One region of the Kaistia sp. MMO-174 genome, then DNA from elsewhere that is predicted to be linked to it. Evidence: riboswitches for the same ligand, from Rfam matches in the RefSeq annotation. Region 1 holds a riboswitch; the other holds the start of a gene.
What was found. Region 1 has a riboswitch for thiamine pyrophosphate ahead of thiM (hydroxyethylthiazole kinase). Riboswitches for the same ligand answer to the same signal wherever they lie in the genome.
Positions count from the first base shown of each region.

Region 2: linked by a shared signal. The riboswitch ahead of WFK98_RS21175 (ABC transporter permease) and the one ahead of thiM (hydroxyethylthiazole kinase) in region 1 are both predicted to bind thiamine pyrophosphate.

Region 1 is NZ_JBBCUO010000001.1:770,366-777,492, forward strand. Features, by position in the region: gene WFK98_RS03315 (FAD-binding protein) at 1-639, shown strand, start outside; gene WFK98_RS03320 (hypothetical protein) at 709-1,044, opposite strand; gene glcF (glycolate oxidase subunit GlcF) at 1,165-2,463, shown strand; gene WFK98_RS03330 (DUF1488 domain-containing protein) at 2,468-2,731, opposite strand; gene WFK98_RS03335 (TMEM175 family protein) at 2,791-3,396, opposite strand; gene WFK98_RS03340 (helix-turn-helix domain-containing protein) at 3,482-4,465, opposite strand; TPP riboswitch at 4,633-4,755, shown strand; gene thiM (hydroxyethylthiazole kinase) at 4,821-5,657, shown strand; gene thiE (thiamine phosphate synthase) at 5,657-6,298, shown strand; gene aceB (malate synthase A) at 6,402-7,127, shown strand, end outside.
Region 2 is NZ_JBBCUO010000006.1:93,073-100,199, forward strand. Features, by position in the region: gene WFK98_RS21160 (adenylosuccinate synthase) at 1-241, shown strand, start outside; gene WFK98_RS21165 (hypothetical protein) at 291-2,171, shown strand; gene yegS (lipid kinase YegS) at 2,199-3,116, shown strand; TPP riboswitch at 3,169-3,274, shown strand; gene WFK98_RS21175 (ABC transporter permease) at 3,339-4,136, shown strand; gene WFK98_RS21180 (ABC transporter substrate-binding protein) at 4,164-5,108, shown strand; gene WFK98_RS21185 (adenylate/guanylate cyclase domain-containing protein) at 5,346-6,968, opposite strand.

The DNA.
Region 1 (7,127 bases):
GTTCCCGAGGCGGAGACGGAGCGGACGCTGCTTCTGAGCGGGCTGTCGTCCGAGCGCGGCGTCGCGGCGCTGACGGCGGCGCTCGGCACGCCCTTCGAGGTGACGGCCGCTGCCCATCTGCCGGCCACGGACGGCATGCCGGCGCGGACGCTGCTGCGGCTGGAAGGCTTCGAGGCTTCCGTCCGCTATCGCAGCGAGCGGCTGGATCAGGTCCTGAAGCCCTTCGGCAATTTTGACATCATCGCCGCCGAGGCCTCGCGCGTGCTCTGGAAGGGCATCCGTGACGTCGAGGCGCTCGAGGTTCCGCATGAGGCGGCGATCTGGCGGATTTCAGTCCGTCCGACCGACGGTCCGAAGGTGGGCGACGCGCTCGCCGCCGCGCTGGGGAGCCGGCTCGTCTATGATTGGGGCGGCGGTCTGGTCTGGGCGAGCGCGCCGGGAGAGGGCGATGGCGGCGCCGCGGTGGTGCGGGCGGCGGTCACGGCCGTGGGCGGTCATGCCATGCTGGTGCGCGGTTCGCCGACGCTGCGGGCGACCGTGCCCGTCTTCGAGCCGGAAGAGCCGGCGGTCGCCGCGATGAGCCGCCTGATCAAGGCGACTTTCGATCCGGCCGGGGTGCTCAATCCGGGAAGGATGTGAGCCATGCCGGAGGCTGGAACAGGAATGGGATGGCCGCCGGCGCGGCAAAGCGCCGGGGCCGCAGCCGTTCTATTCGGTGAAGCGGACGACGCCCACCTCGCAAACGTCGATGCCTTCCTCGACCACTTCGCTGTCATCCGCGAAGACGCCCTTGAAGTCGAATTTGCAGTATCCGCTGCCGTCATCCATGTTGATGGTGACCGATCCGCCAGCGGGAACCTCGTCGTCGCCGAGAATATCCTCTTCCCAATCCTTGGCGCCGACGTTCGAAGCGTAGAATTCGCTGAGGTCGGAACTGGTTTCGTTGATGATCTTCACCTGGCGGTTCTCGGCGCTGGCGGTGCCGGCGAGAACGAGAGACGTGAAGAAGGCCGCTCCGACGGCGGCCCACAGGCGATGCTGCATAGCTATTCCCTTGAATGCGCTGAAGAGATTTCGCGCGCCTCGCCAATGCCAGATGGCCTGGGGTTGCGCAAGCACGATCCGGCACCCTTCTCAACACCGCCCGCAGCGGCAGAGTGATCCATGCAAACCTCCTTCTCCCTTGCCCAGCTCGCCGATCCGGATGTCCGCGAATCCGAGAAGATCCTGCGAACCTGCGTCCATTGCGGCTTCTGTGCCGCGACCTGTCCGACCTATGTGCTGCTTGGCGACGAACTCGACAGTCCGCGCGGCCGCATCTACCTGATCAAGGACATGCTGGAGGGCGGCAAGCCGGCCAACGAGCAGGTGGTCAAGCATGTCGATCGCTGCCTGTCCTGCCTTTCCTGCATGTCGACCTGTCCGTCCGGCGTGAACTACATGCACCTCGTCGATCATGCCCGCGCGCATATCGAGGAGACCTATGACCGCCCGCTCGCCGACAAGGTGATCCGCACCGCGATCGCGGGCATCTTGCCCTATCGCAATCGCTTTCGCCTGGCGCTTGTCGGCGCCGCCATGGCGCGTCCCTTCGCGGGCCCGATCGGCAAGGTGCCGGGCTTCAAGCGGATCAGCGCCATGCTGAAGCTGGCGCCGCGCTTCCCGCATGGTCGCACCGCTTCGGAGGGGCCGGGCACGTTCCCGACCCAGGTCGAGAAGCGCGGCCGGGTGGCGCTGCTTTCGGGCTGCGTCCAGCCGGTGCTCGATCCCGGCATCAACGAGGCGACGATCCGCCTGCTGAACCGGGTCGGTGTCGAGGTGGTGATCGCCAGGGGGGAGACCTGCTGCGGTTCGCTCGCCCACCACATGGGCAAATCCGAGCAGTCGCACGAGACGGCGAAGCGGACGATCGACGCCTGGATCGCCGAGATGGATGGCGAGGGGCTCGACGCCATCATTATCACGGCGTCCGGCTGCGGCACGACGATCAAGGACTACGGCTTCATGTTCCGCGAGGACGCCGCCTACGCCGAGAAGGCGAAGCGGGTTTCGGCGATCGCCAAGGACATCACGGAATATCTCGAGAGCCTGAAGCTGGCGCCGGTTGCCGCTCCCAAGCCTTTGACCGTCGCCTACCACTCCGCCTGCTCGATGCAGCATGGCCAGCAGATCAAGACGACGCCGAAGACGCTGCTGTCGAAGGCTGGATTCACCGTGCGCGACGTGCCGGAGGGACATCTCTGCTGCGGATCGGCCGGTACCTACAACATGCTGCAGCCGGAGCTCTCCCAGCAGCTGAAGGCGCGCAAGCTCGGCAACATCGCCAAGGTCGCGCCGGATGTCGTCGCGACCGGCAACATCGGCTGCATCACCCAGCTCTCGGGCGGGGTGCCGGTCGTGCATACGATCGAACTGCTGGACTGGGCCTATGGCGGCCCGAAACCGGCGGGGCTTCCCGCCTGATCCCTCAAAGATCGTCGGCGGTCAGCAGGTAGGATCCCTGCGCATGGCGGGAATAGACCCGCTCGGCCGCGCGTTCGATCCGCGCCCGGTTGGCGTCGAAGGCCTGCAGCGCCGCCGCCTCGTCCAGTCCGCCGCCCGGATCAATCCGCGCGAGGGCATCCGTTTCCAGGAAGAACGAGATTTCCAGCGCGCTGTCATAGCCCCAGAACTGGATCCGGTGATGCGAGGGGCTGTAACTGCGGCTTCGGTTCGGAAACTGGAGGTACATGGCGTGATCATACGCCCAACCGGGGCCTTTGGCTGCAAATAGTGCGGCGTTGCCGGGCGCTATCGTTCCGGTGGGGCCTGGCCGGGATGGGCGGCGAGCAGCACGCGCTCGACACGGCGGTCCGGCACCAGCCAGATCAGCGCCACGGCCACATAGCAGCCGATCGCGATCCACGGGCTCAGGAAGGCGAGGGCGATCGCGGCCGCGTAGATGGCGACCGAGATCCGGCCCTTTCTGTCCTTGCCGAAGGCGATCGCGATGGGCGACTCCGAGCCCTCGAGGCGGATCAGCGCACGGGCGAGGATGTAGTATGCGATGCCGGACATCATCAGCACGAAGCCATAGACGGCGACCGGTACGGATTCGATGTGGTTCTCGCCCATCCAGGCCGTGGTGAAGGGCATCAGCGACAGCCAGAACAGCAGGTGCAGATTGGCCCAGAGGACGCCGCCGCGCACATGCCGCACGGCGTGGAACATGTGATGGTGGTTGTTCCAGTAGATGCCGATCATGACAAAGCTCAGCACATAGCTGAGAAAGACCGGCAGCAGCGGCAGCAGCGTGTGGATGTCCGCTTCGTGCGGCACCTTCAGTTCCAGCACCATGATGGTGATGATGATGGCGATGACGCCGTCGCTGAACGCCTCGATCCGGCTCTTGTTCATGCCCCTCGCTCCGTCGCCATGGCCCTGCCACGCTAGTCCTTTGCGCGTCGCCGCTCCATCCCTTCGGCGATCGCGCAGGCCTTGGTCAGGCCTCTAGCCAGAGGCGCGCCTTCATCGCCCGCACTCCGGTCGGGGTGTCGCCGAAGCGGCGGCGGAAGCTGCGGTTGAAATGCGAGAGATCGGTGAAGCCAGCTTCGCTGGCGATCTCGATGATCTTCATATGGCGGGCGTCAGGGTCGCGCAGGCGCTTCAGCACCATCGCGAGACGGGCGTTCAGCACATGCTCGGCGAAGGTCTGGCCGGTTTCTTCCAGCAGCACGTGAACGTAGCGCGGCGTGATGCCGAGCCGCGCCGCCAGGCGGGCGGCGCTGAACTTCGGGTCGTGGCTCTCCTTTTCGATGGCGCGCAGGATGGTGGCGCGCCTGGCGGCGCGGACGCCGCCGGCCTCGGCCTGCTCGCGCGCCTCGCCGCTGGCGCCGAGCGCGACGGCGATCAGGTCGACGAGATGTTCGCCGAAGACGCGCGCGGTCGTATTGCCGAGTGGCGCGCCATGGCTGAACAGGCCTTCGAGGTAGCTGGTGAGCAGGCGCAGCGCGAAGGCATGGTCGCCGAGCGGCGCGCCGGCGAGGCGGTCGATGCGCGGCGTCAGGGTTGCGATGTGGGCGCGCGAGGTGCGCACGCCCCAGTAGCGCGTCGCCGTCTCCATGCGCAGTCCGCCGGTCTGCGAACTGTCGCAGAGAAGGCCGTCGCCGGGAGCGATGCGGCGCGGCTCGCCCTGCGTCGCCATCATTTGTCCCTCGACGCAGAGAAAGGCGAACAGCGCGTCGTTGCCGTCTCGCACCAGGCTCGGCGTGCGCAGATAGCTCGCCGGCGAGGTGGAGATGATGGCGATATCGACAGGGCCGGCCTGGCAGAGCTCGATCTCGCCTTCGAACGGGCTGTCGTCGTGGCGGACGATGTCGAGCGCGACGGCGCGGCGGACGATCTCCTCGCAGAAAACGGGGAATCGGTCCTTCGCGGGCAGGGCCTGCGTGGAAAACTGCTGGCGGCCGGGATAGGGCTGGAGCATGCGGCGGGTCTCGTGCGGCGGCCGAGGCCTCGGCCCGGACGCGGATTGCAAAGGCGAAAGCTAGCAGGCCCCGAGGTTAGGTCGCCGTGACCGCGGTCACAAGGGCCCGGCAGGTCCGTTGACGACCGCTTGCCCCTTGCCTGGATGCCAAGCCGTGATAGGGTCCGCTCGTCTCATCGGGGTGCCCTGATCCATCGGATTTTCCGGCGGATCCTGGCTGAGAGGTCTTTGGACTAACCCGCGAACCTGATCCGGATCATGCCGGCGGAGGGATTGAGTCAAGCGCCTGGATGCTTCCGCACCTGGATGACCTTGCCATCGTTCCGTCCTGCGTCACAGCAAAGGACGTCCATTCTTGTCTCCCACCCAACATCGCCACCTGACGGTCGCCGACGCCGCCGGCGCGCTCGAAGCCATGCGCGCCGCCCGTCCGCTCGTGCAGAACATCACCAATTACGTCGCCATGACGATCTCGGCCAATGTGCTGCTCGCCGTCGGCGCGTCGCCGGCCATGGTGCACGCCGCCGAGGAGGTCGACGAGTTCGTCGCGATCTCCAGCGCGCTGGTGATCAATATCGGCACGCTGTCGCCGCAATGGATCGAGGGCATGCGCCGCGCGGTGAAGCAGGCGGTGGCGCTCGGCAAGCCCTGGGTCCTCGATCCGGTCGGCTGCGGCGCCACGAAGTTCCGCACCGATTTCGCCGTCGAGATGAGCCGGGCCGGCCCGGCGATCATCCGCGGCAATGCGAGCGAGATCATGAGCCTGGCGGGAGCCGCCGGGGCAGGGGGCAAGGGCGTCGATTCGACCGCCTCGTCCGATGCGGCGCTCGCAGCCGGCAAGGCGCTGGCGCGCGCCAGCGGCGCGGTCGTCGCCATCACCGGCGAGACCGACTACGTCACGGACGGGGATACGGTGGTGGCAGTCACCGGCGGCAGTCCGCTGATGCCGCTTTCGACCGCTCTCGGCTGCGCGCTTTCGGCGACCGTGGCGGCGTTCGCGGCCGTGCGTCCGCCCTTCGAGGCCGCCGTGGCGGCGCTCGCCGTCTATGGCGCCGCCGGCGCCGCGGCCGCTGCGCGCGTGACCGGGCCGGGACACCTTCCCGCCGAACTGTGCGATGCGCTCCACGCCGCCGATGCCGGCATGCTCGAGCGTTACGCCACGATCAAGACCGTTGAAGAGGTGAATGTCTGATGAGCCGTCCTTTCGATCTTTCGCTCTATCTCGTCACCGACGAGGATCTTGCCGGGCCGCGCGGCGTCGTCGAGACCGTCCGCGCCGCCATTGATGGCGGCGTCACGCTCGTCCAGCACCGCTTCAAGCAGGGTTCGACCCGCGATTTCGTCGCGACGGCGTCGGCGCTGGTCGACCTGCTGCGGCCGCGCGGCATCCCGCTCATCATCAATGATCGCGTCGACGTCGCGCTGGCGGTCGACGCCGATGGCGTGCATGTCGGCCAGAGCGACATGCGGGTCGCCAAGGTGCGCGAGCTGATCGGCCCGGATCGCATCCTCGGCCTGTCGGCGGCGCAGATGCACGAACTGACGCCGGAAGAACTCGGCCCGATCGACTATCTCGGTGTCGGCCCGGTCTTCGCCACCTCGACCAAGCCGAATGCGCCGGATCCGATCGGCTTCGAGCATCTCGGTCGCGTCAAGAGGACGGTGGGCCTGCCCGTCGTCGCCATCGGCGGCCTGAAGCCGGAGCATGTCGAACCGACGCTGGCAGCGGGCGCCGATGGCCTCGCCATTGTCTCCGCCATCATCGCGGCGGAAGACCCTGCGGCGGCAGCGCGCGATTTTTCCACCCGGATCGCGCGCTATCGCGGCAAGTAGGCGACCTTTTCCAATTCGGAACAAGTTCTGCCCTGATCGTGCAGGTTCAGTTGAAGACGGTGGCGTGGCATAGTCGCTCCAACGTTCCCACCGAGGAGTTGTCATGTCCGCCACCAACGCTGAACGTCTGGCTGTGAAGGGGGAGATCGGTCCCCGCTTCGACGAGATCCTGACGCCGGAGGCGCTCGCCTTCGTCGCCGAACTGCACGGCCGGTTCGACGCCAAGCGCCGGGCCCTGCTCGAGTTCCGCAACGAGCGCCAGGTCTTCTTCGACAATGGCGGCCTGCCGGACTTCCTGCCCGAGACCAAGGCGATCCGCGAAGGCGACTGGAAGGTCGCGCCGATCCCGGCCGACCTGCAGGATCGTCGCGTCGAGATCACCGGCCCGGTCGACCGCAAGATGATCGTCAACGCGCTGAACTCGGGCGCGAAGGTTTTCATGGCCGACTTCGAGGATGCGTCCTCGCCGGTCTGGGCCAACATGGTCGAGGGCCAGCTCAATCTCAGGGATCGCTGGGAAAACCGGATCGACTTCACCGATCCGCGCACCGGCAAGGCCTACAAGCTCGGCGCCAATCCGGCCGTGCTGATCATCCGTCCGCGCGGCTGGCACCTGCCCGAGCGCCACATCACCTTCGACGGCATGGACGCATCCGGCTCGCTGGTCGATTTCGGCCTCTATGTCTTCCACAACGCCAAGGCGGCGCTGGCGCAGGGTTCGGGCCCGTATTTCTACCTGCCCAAGACCGAGAGCCATCTGGAGGCCCGTCTCTGGGACGAGGTCTTCACCTATGCCGAGGAGGCGCTTGGCCTCGCGCATGGCACGATC
Region 2 (7,127 bases), on a different contig from region 1:
CCGCGAGATCGACTATCTCCCGGCATCCCAGGCGGCGCAGGCCCGGGTCGAGCCGATCTACGAGACGCTGGAAGGCTGGAAGGATTCCACCGCCGGCGCCCGTAGCTGGAACGATCTGCCGGCGCAGGCCGTGAAATATGTCCGTCACGTCGAGGAACTGATCGGCGCGCCCGTTGCGCTCCTGTCGACCAGCCCGGAACGAGACGATACAATTCTGGTTCAGGATCCGTTTCAGGACTGAGGTTGTCGATCGCAGGCGCCGGTTCGGACGTAGTTAGTAGAATGGGACGATGACCGACTATTACGCGGTATTGAAAAAGGCGGTTTCCGGGTTCGAGAGCGAATCCGGCGACGCGCGTCGTTCAGTTTACGACAAGGCGCGCACGGCGCTGATCGGACAGCTGAAGTCCATCGACCCGCCCCTGACCACGTCCGAGATCTCGCGCCAGCGCCTGGAACTGGAAGAGGCGATCCGCAAGGTCGAGCGCGAGGCGAGCGCCGCGCGCCCGGCCCCGGTCCGCGTCAGCGCCGCGGCGGCCGTTGCCGAGGCGCTTGCCGTCACGCCCGAGCCGGTCGAGCCGGAGCCGGTCGAACAGCTCGAAGAAGAGCTGGAGGCGGAGATCGCGCCGCCGCCGCCTCCGCCGCCCCTGCCGACGCCGGCCTCGCAGCCGGTCGTGGCCCGCCCGCGTCCGGCCGCCGAGCCGCCGCGTCAGCAGCCCGCCGCGCCGACGCCGGCCCCGGCGCCCGTAGCGCCTCCGCCGCAGGCCGCCGAGGCCGAATTCTTCCATGACGAGGCCGACGAGGCGCATGCGTCCGAGCCCGAGATCGAGGCCGACTGGCACGAGCCCGAGCCGCCGCAGAAGCCTTCGCGCCAGCCGCCGCCGGTGCAGCCGCAATGGCCGCAGGTCTCGCCCACGCGCCCGAGCGCCTATGATCGCGCCGCGCCGCAGGGCCGTCGCGAGCCGACGATGTCGGCGCCGGAACCGGCCGACGAGCCCCGCTTCGACGCGGATCTCGAACATGACCACGACCATGACGACAGCCGTCATTTCAGCGCCGACGCCGACTGGGCGCCCGAGCCGCTGCGCGCCACGCCGATGGGGAATGACGCTTTCGACGAGCCGCGCGAGCGCCGTCCGTCGCGTCGCGAGCGCAACCGCGAGGCTGCCGAGCGTCCCGCCGTTTATGTCGAGCGCACCAAGCCTTCGCGCTGGCCGACGATCATTCTGCTGGTCCTGATCGCGCTGATGCTTTGCGGCATCGCGGCGCTGGTCTGGTCGCAGCGCAGCGTTGTCAAGGACGTGATCGGCGACCTGATCTCGTCCTCCGATACCGGCGCCAAGACCGCGTCGAACGAGGACGCGCCGCCGACGCTTTCGGCGCCCGCGAGCAGCAAGAATTCCGATCGCCTCGGCGGCGGCGCCGCGGAAGAGGCGCCGGCGAAGTCGGTCCGCACGGTCGATGCCCAGCCTTCGTCGGATGGCGAGGAAGCCGATCCGCTCGCCGGCGTGATGACGCCGGAGGGCACCGGCTCCGCCGCCCCGGCCCAGGCGCCGGCCGCGGCCGAGCCGGCCGATACGGCCCCGGCGGCCTCGGCTCCCGCCGCGGCGCCCGCGGCCGGAACGGCTGATGAGTCGCTCGTCGCGCAGAAGGCAATCCTCTACGAACAGCCGACCGACGGCACCCAGAACGTCAAGGTGGTTCCGGCCAATGTGACGTGGAAGTTCAACGCCAATTCGCCGAACGGCCCGGAGATCCAGGCCAATCTCGACGTGCCCGAGAAGGGCATGAAGGTGACGCTGAACATCCGCAAGAACAATGACAGCGCGCTGCCGGCGAGCCATCTGGTCGAGATTGTCGTGGATACCCCGGCGAATTTCGCCGGCGGCGGCGTCAAGTCGGTGCCGGCACTGGTGATGAAGCCGACCGAGGAATCGCGTGGCCAGCCGCTCGACGGCGCCGCTGCCAAGGTCGCCGACGGCTTCTTCTGGATCGCCTTCTCGAACGACGCCCAGCCGATGGCGCAGAACGTCGCGCTGCTTCGTGAGCGCAACTGGATCGACCTGCCGATCGTCTACAACAACGACCAGCGCGCGATCCTGACCTTCGAGAAGGGCACACCCGGCCAGCGCGTCTTCGACAAGGCGATGACCGCCTGGGGCAACAAGTAGCGCCACGCCAACCTCGCGGGATGAACCATGAAAGTCCGGCTCATCCTGCATGGCAAGGCGGCGCGCGATCCGCGCGTGCGTGAGGCCGTCGGCGCCGTCCGCGCCGATGGCCATGTTGTCGAGGTCCGCGTGACCTGGGAGGCGGGCGACGCCAGTCGTTTCGCCCGCGAGGCCGTCGCGGAAGCGCGCAAGGGCGCGATTGACTGCATCGTCGCCGGCGGCGGCGATGGCACGGTCAACGAGGTGTTCGCCGCCTCGCTCGCGGCCGAGCCGCCGGAACGCTGCTCGTTCGGCATCCTGCCGCTCGGCACCGCCAATGATTTCGCCCGTTCCACCGGCATTCCCGTCGACGACCTGACGGCGGCGCTCCGGCTCGTCACCACGACCCCGGCGCGACGGATCGATGTCGGCAGCCTGAACGGTCGCGTCTTCGTCAATCTCGTCTCCGGCGGCTTCGGCTCGCGCGTCACCGTCGAGACCGATCCGGAGCTGAAGAGCCGGCTCGGCGGCCTCGCCTATGTCGTCACCGGCGTCACCCGGTTTCGCGAGCTCTCGGCCAATAGCGGCCGCTTCCGCGCCGAAGGCTTCGAGTGGGAAGGCAGCTTCCTGGCGCTCGCGATCGGCAATGGCCGCCAGGCCGGCGGCGGCATCGTGCTCTGCCCGGAAGCCCGCATCGACGACGGCCTGCTTGACCTCGCCATCCTGCCGGAACTCACCGGCGATGCTCGGCTCGAAGCCTTCACGCAGTTGTGGCGGCAGGGCGCGGCGGCCGTCGAGAACATCCAGATCAGGACCCGCAGCGCCTGGATCGAATATGATTCGCACGAGGAACTGCACGTCAATCTCGATGGCGAGCCGGTGAAGACGCGGCATTTCCGCGTCGAGTGCCGGCCCGCCTCCCTTCGCGTCCACCTCGGCTCCACCCCGCTCGACGGCACCGCATAGCAGCTCCGCTCTGCCGGCCCCTTGCACGGGGAAGCATCCTCGGCCATGCTCGCCCCATTCCGAGGGGTGTTCGCGAACGCGAGCTGAGATGGCCTGGGGCCGAACCCTTCGAACCTGATCCGGGTCATGCCGGCGAAGGGACGGGAAGCTGGTTCACGACGTCTGCTCGTTTCCATCGCCATGCGCATGGCCTCGTCCGATCTTCGGAGGAGCGGCTTCGCCATGGTGGCAAGGGCAGAGTTTGAGGGAACTGTGCGACGGCATGGCTGGGCCGGCGGCCTCGCGCGCGGGCTCGCCGTCGCCGTCGCCCTGATTGCCATCTGGCAGATCGTGATCGTCGTCTTCGCGCCGCCGCCCTTCATGCTGCCGCCGCCCGCGCGTGTCTGGCGCGCCCTCGTCGAGCGGCCCGATCTCTGGCGCCGCGACGCCGTCACCACGCTGATCGAGACGATCTCAGGCCTCGTTACCGGTGCGCTCGCCGGCGTCGCGCTGGCGCTGGTCATGACCTTCGTTCCGGCGATCCGGCGCATCCTGATGCCGCTGCTGATCGTCACCCAGGCCTTTCCCGTCTTTGCCATCGCGCCGCTGCTCGTGCTCTGGTTCGGTTTCGGCATCGGCTCGAAGATCGTCATGGCGACGATCGCCATCTTCTTTCCGGTCGCGTCCGCTTTCCATGACGGGCTGGCGCGCACCGATGCCGGGCTGATCGACCTGAGCCGCCTCTACCGGGCCAGGCGCTGGCAGGAAATCCTCTATCTGCGCATCCCCGACGCGCTGCCGGCGCTGGCCTCCGGACTCCGCGTCGCCGCTGTCTACGCGCCCGTCGGCGCGCTGATCGGCGAATGGGTCGGCGCCTCGTCGGGGCTTGGCTACGCCATGTTGATGGCGAACGGCAGGGCGCAGACCGACGTCGTCTTCGCCGCGCTGGCGCTTCTCGCCGCCATGGCCGTGCTGGTGCGCGCCGCGGTCGAGATCGCCACGCGCCATATCGCCCCTTGGGCGCCCGAAACCATCCGCTAATCCCCTCGACCTGCAAAGGAAACGTCGATGAAACCCTTCCTCCGGCTCGCGGCGCTCGGCCTGGCCGCTGCCCTGACGATCGGCCCGGTCCAGGCGGCCGACAAGCTGACCGTCCTGCTCGACTGGTTCTACAATCCCGACCATGCGCCGCTGGTGATCGCCAAGGAGGGCGGCTTCTTCGAGAAGCACGGCCTCGACGTCGAGATGATCGCGCCTGCCGACGCCAGCGCGCCGCCGCGCCTCGTCGCCGCCGGCCAGGCCGATATCGCGATCACCTATCAGCCGGACCTTATGCTGCAGGTGAAGGAAGGGCTGCCGCTGACCCGCATCGGTACGCTGATCGAGACGCCGCTCAACGCGCTGATCGCGCTCAAGGACGGGCCGATCAAGACGCTCGCCGACCTGAAGGGCAAGAAGGTCGGCTATTCGGTGGCGAGCCTGCAGAACGCCTATATCGGCGCCGTCCTCGCCTCCGTCGGCCTCAGCGAGAAGGATGTCGAGATGGTCAACGTCAACTTCAACCTCTCGACCTCGCTGATGTCTGGCCAGGTCGATGCGGTGATCGACGGCTATCGCAACGTCGAGCTGATCCAGCTCGGCCTCGAGGGCAAGCCGGGCATCGCCTTCTACCTGGAGGAGCACGGCGTTCCCGCCTATGACGAGCTGATCTACGTCACTCGCAACGAGCTTCGCGACGACCCGCGCATGGTCCGTTTCCTGGCGGCGGTCGAGGACGCGACGATCTTCCTGACCAACCATCCGGAAGAGGCGCTGGCGATGTTCCTGAAGTTGCACAAGGACCTGGATGACCAACTGAACCGCGACTCGTTCCTGGCGACGCTGCCGCGCTTCGCCAAGCGCCCTGCCGCCCTCGATATCGGCCGCTATGACCGCTTTGCCGAGTTCATGAAGGCGAGGGGGCTGCTCGATTCGATCCCGCCGATCGACAGCTACGCGATCGCGCCGCGATAGGACGGATCGGCATCGATATGCCGGCGCAATCCGTCACCTCTCGCTGAGGGAGGCCTTCGCCCAGCACTAACCTCAGTATTTTGAGGTGGCCGGAGGGCCGTCTCGAAGCACGCAGGGCGGCGTCGGTACGGAGATTTTCCTCTCAGGTGGTGCGTCCTCCGAGACGGCTTGCAGCGCAAGCCGCCTCAGGATGCTGGAGATCGAGACCTGTAGAACCTCAAGGGTTGCGTGAGAGGTTCATTCCGGCAGGCCGGCCAGCTTCAGGCCTTCCATGTAGCGGTCGAGCTGCGGGCCGGCGAGATTCTTGATGCCGTCGCGGACGCCGGCGACCGTCAGGCCCGGGCTTTCGGCCAGGAGCCGACGCACGGCGTTGCGGGCGAGCGTCGTCTGGCCAGCGAGCGCCGCAGAGGTCGCCTGCAGGCGATAGGCCCAGACCATGCCGGGACGGCCATGCAGCGACTGGCCGGCCCAATGCGCCGCCTCGGCATAGTTGCCGAGCAGGAAATGGCAGGTCGCGATGCCGGCGAAGGCGTTGAACTGGATCGGATCTTCCGGGCTCAGCGCGATCGCCTTCTCGAAGCTCTCGATGCCGAGTTCCGGCCGCTCCGAATAAGCCTGCGCATAGCCCAGCCGGGTCCAGGCCCAGGCGAAGGTCGAATCGAGCGCGATGGCTCGCTCGATGAACTGCAGCGCGCGCGACTGGTCGGTGTTGAGGATCGAGAAGGTGGCGCCGATCGCGGTCAGGACAAGCGGATCGGGTTCGCCCAGCTCCGCCGCCAGCTCGGCGAGCGCAATCGCCTCGGCGCGGTCGGCGGCCGGATCGTCGGACCAGAGATAGGTGATCTGCTGACTGAGGCACCAGCCCTTCAGGCTGATCGCGGCGCTCGAACGCGGATCCGCGAGCAGTGCCTTCTGCAGCAGCGCCAGGGCGGCGGCATTGTCCTCGCGCCGATGCGCCCAGAAATGCGGCATTGCCTGCAGCACGAGCTCGTGCGTCTTCAGCGTTTCCGTCGCCTTGCGCCTCACCCGCTCGATTTCCGCCGCCCGGATGGCGGGGCGGAGCGCGCCGGCGACCAGCGTGGCGACTTCGTCCTGCAACGTCAGCGGATCATGGACGGTGCCATCTTTGCGGCCAGACCACAGATGCGCGCCCGTCTCTGCCTCGACCAACTGGGCCGTGACGCGCAGCGTTTCACCGGCCTGGCGAACGCTGCCCTCGATCACGTAGCGCACGCCGAGGTCGCGGCCCAGCGAGCGGACGTCGGTCGGCTTGCCCTTGTAGGTGAAGGCGGAATTGCGGGCGACGACGCGGATGTCGCGCACGCGCGACAGCGTGGCGGTCATCTCCTCGACGACCCCGTCGGCGAAGGCCTCGTGATCGCTGCGCAGCGACAGGAAGCCGGCCGGCTTGAAGGCGGCGGCCGGTTCGCCGAGCAACTGCCAGCGAACAGAATGGGTGATGGCGATGCCGCCGGGCGGCGCGGCGGCCTGCAGGCGCATGGCGAAGCCGATGGCGGCGCCGAACCGGTCGTCTTCGGTGAGGATCAGGTCGGCGAGCACGATCGCCGCGCGCACCTCGATCGGCGGGCGGCCGCGGGTGGCGTTGCGCGCCGCCATGCCGTTCTGGAACGCCATCGTCCATTCGACCGCGTCAAGGACGCTCGGAAACTCGATCAGGCCGCCATCGCCCATCGTCTTGATGATGTGGGCGCCGAATCGGGGAATGGTGGGTCGGACGAGGCTGCGATAGATCGCGCGCATCTCGCGAATGGCGCCGAGCTCGTCACGCTGGATGAGCTCGGAATAACCGACCACATCCAAGGCAGCAATGACGGTCAATCGGCGACGCGGGCGCGCCATGATGATCCCTCGACACTGTGTTGTATGAGCTATCGGGCCTGCCGCAGATTACGCAAAGGCAAGTCACCTCTAGCCGCATACAGCATCAGCGAAACTTTCGCAACGGTTTCGTTTGTCGAGAAAGTCGAAAGTTACGCGCGTAGGCAGAAAGGACGCAAC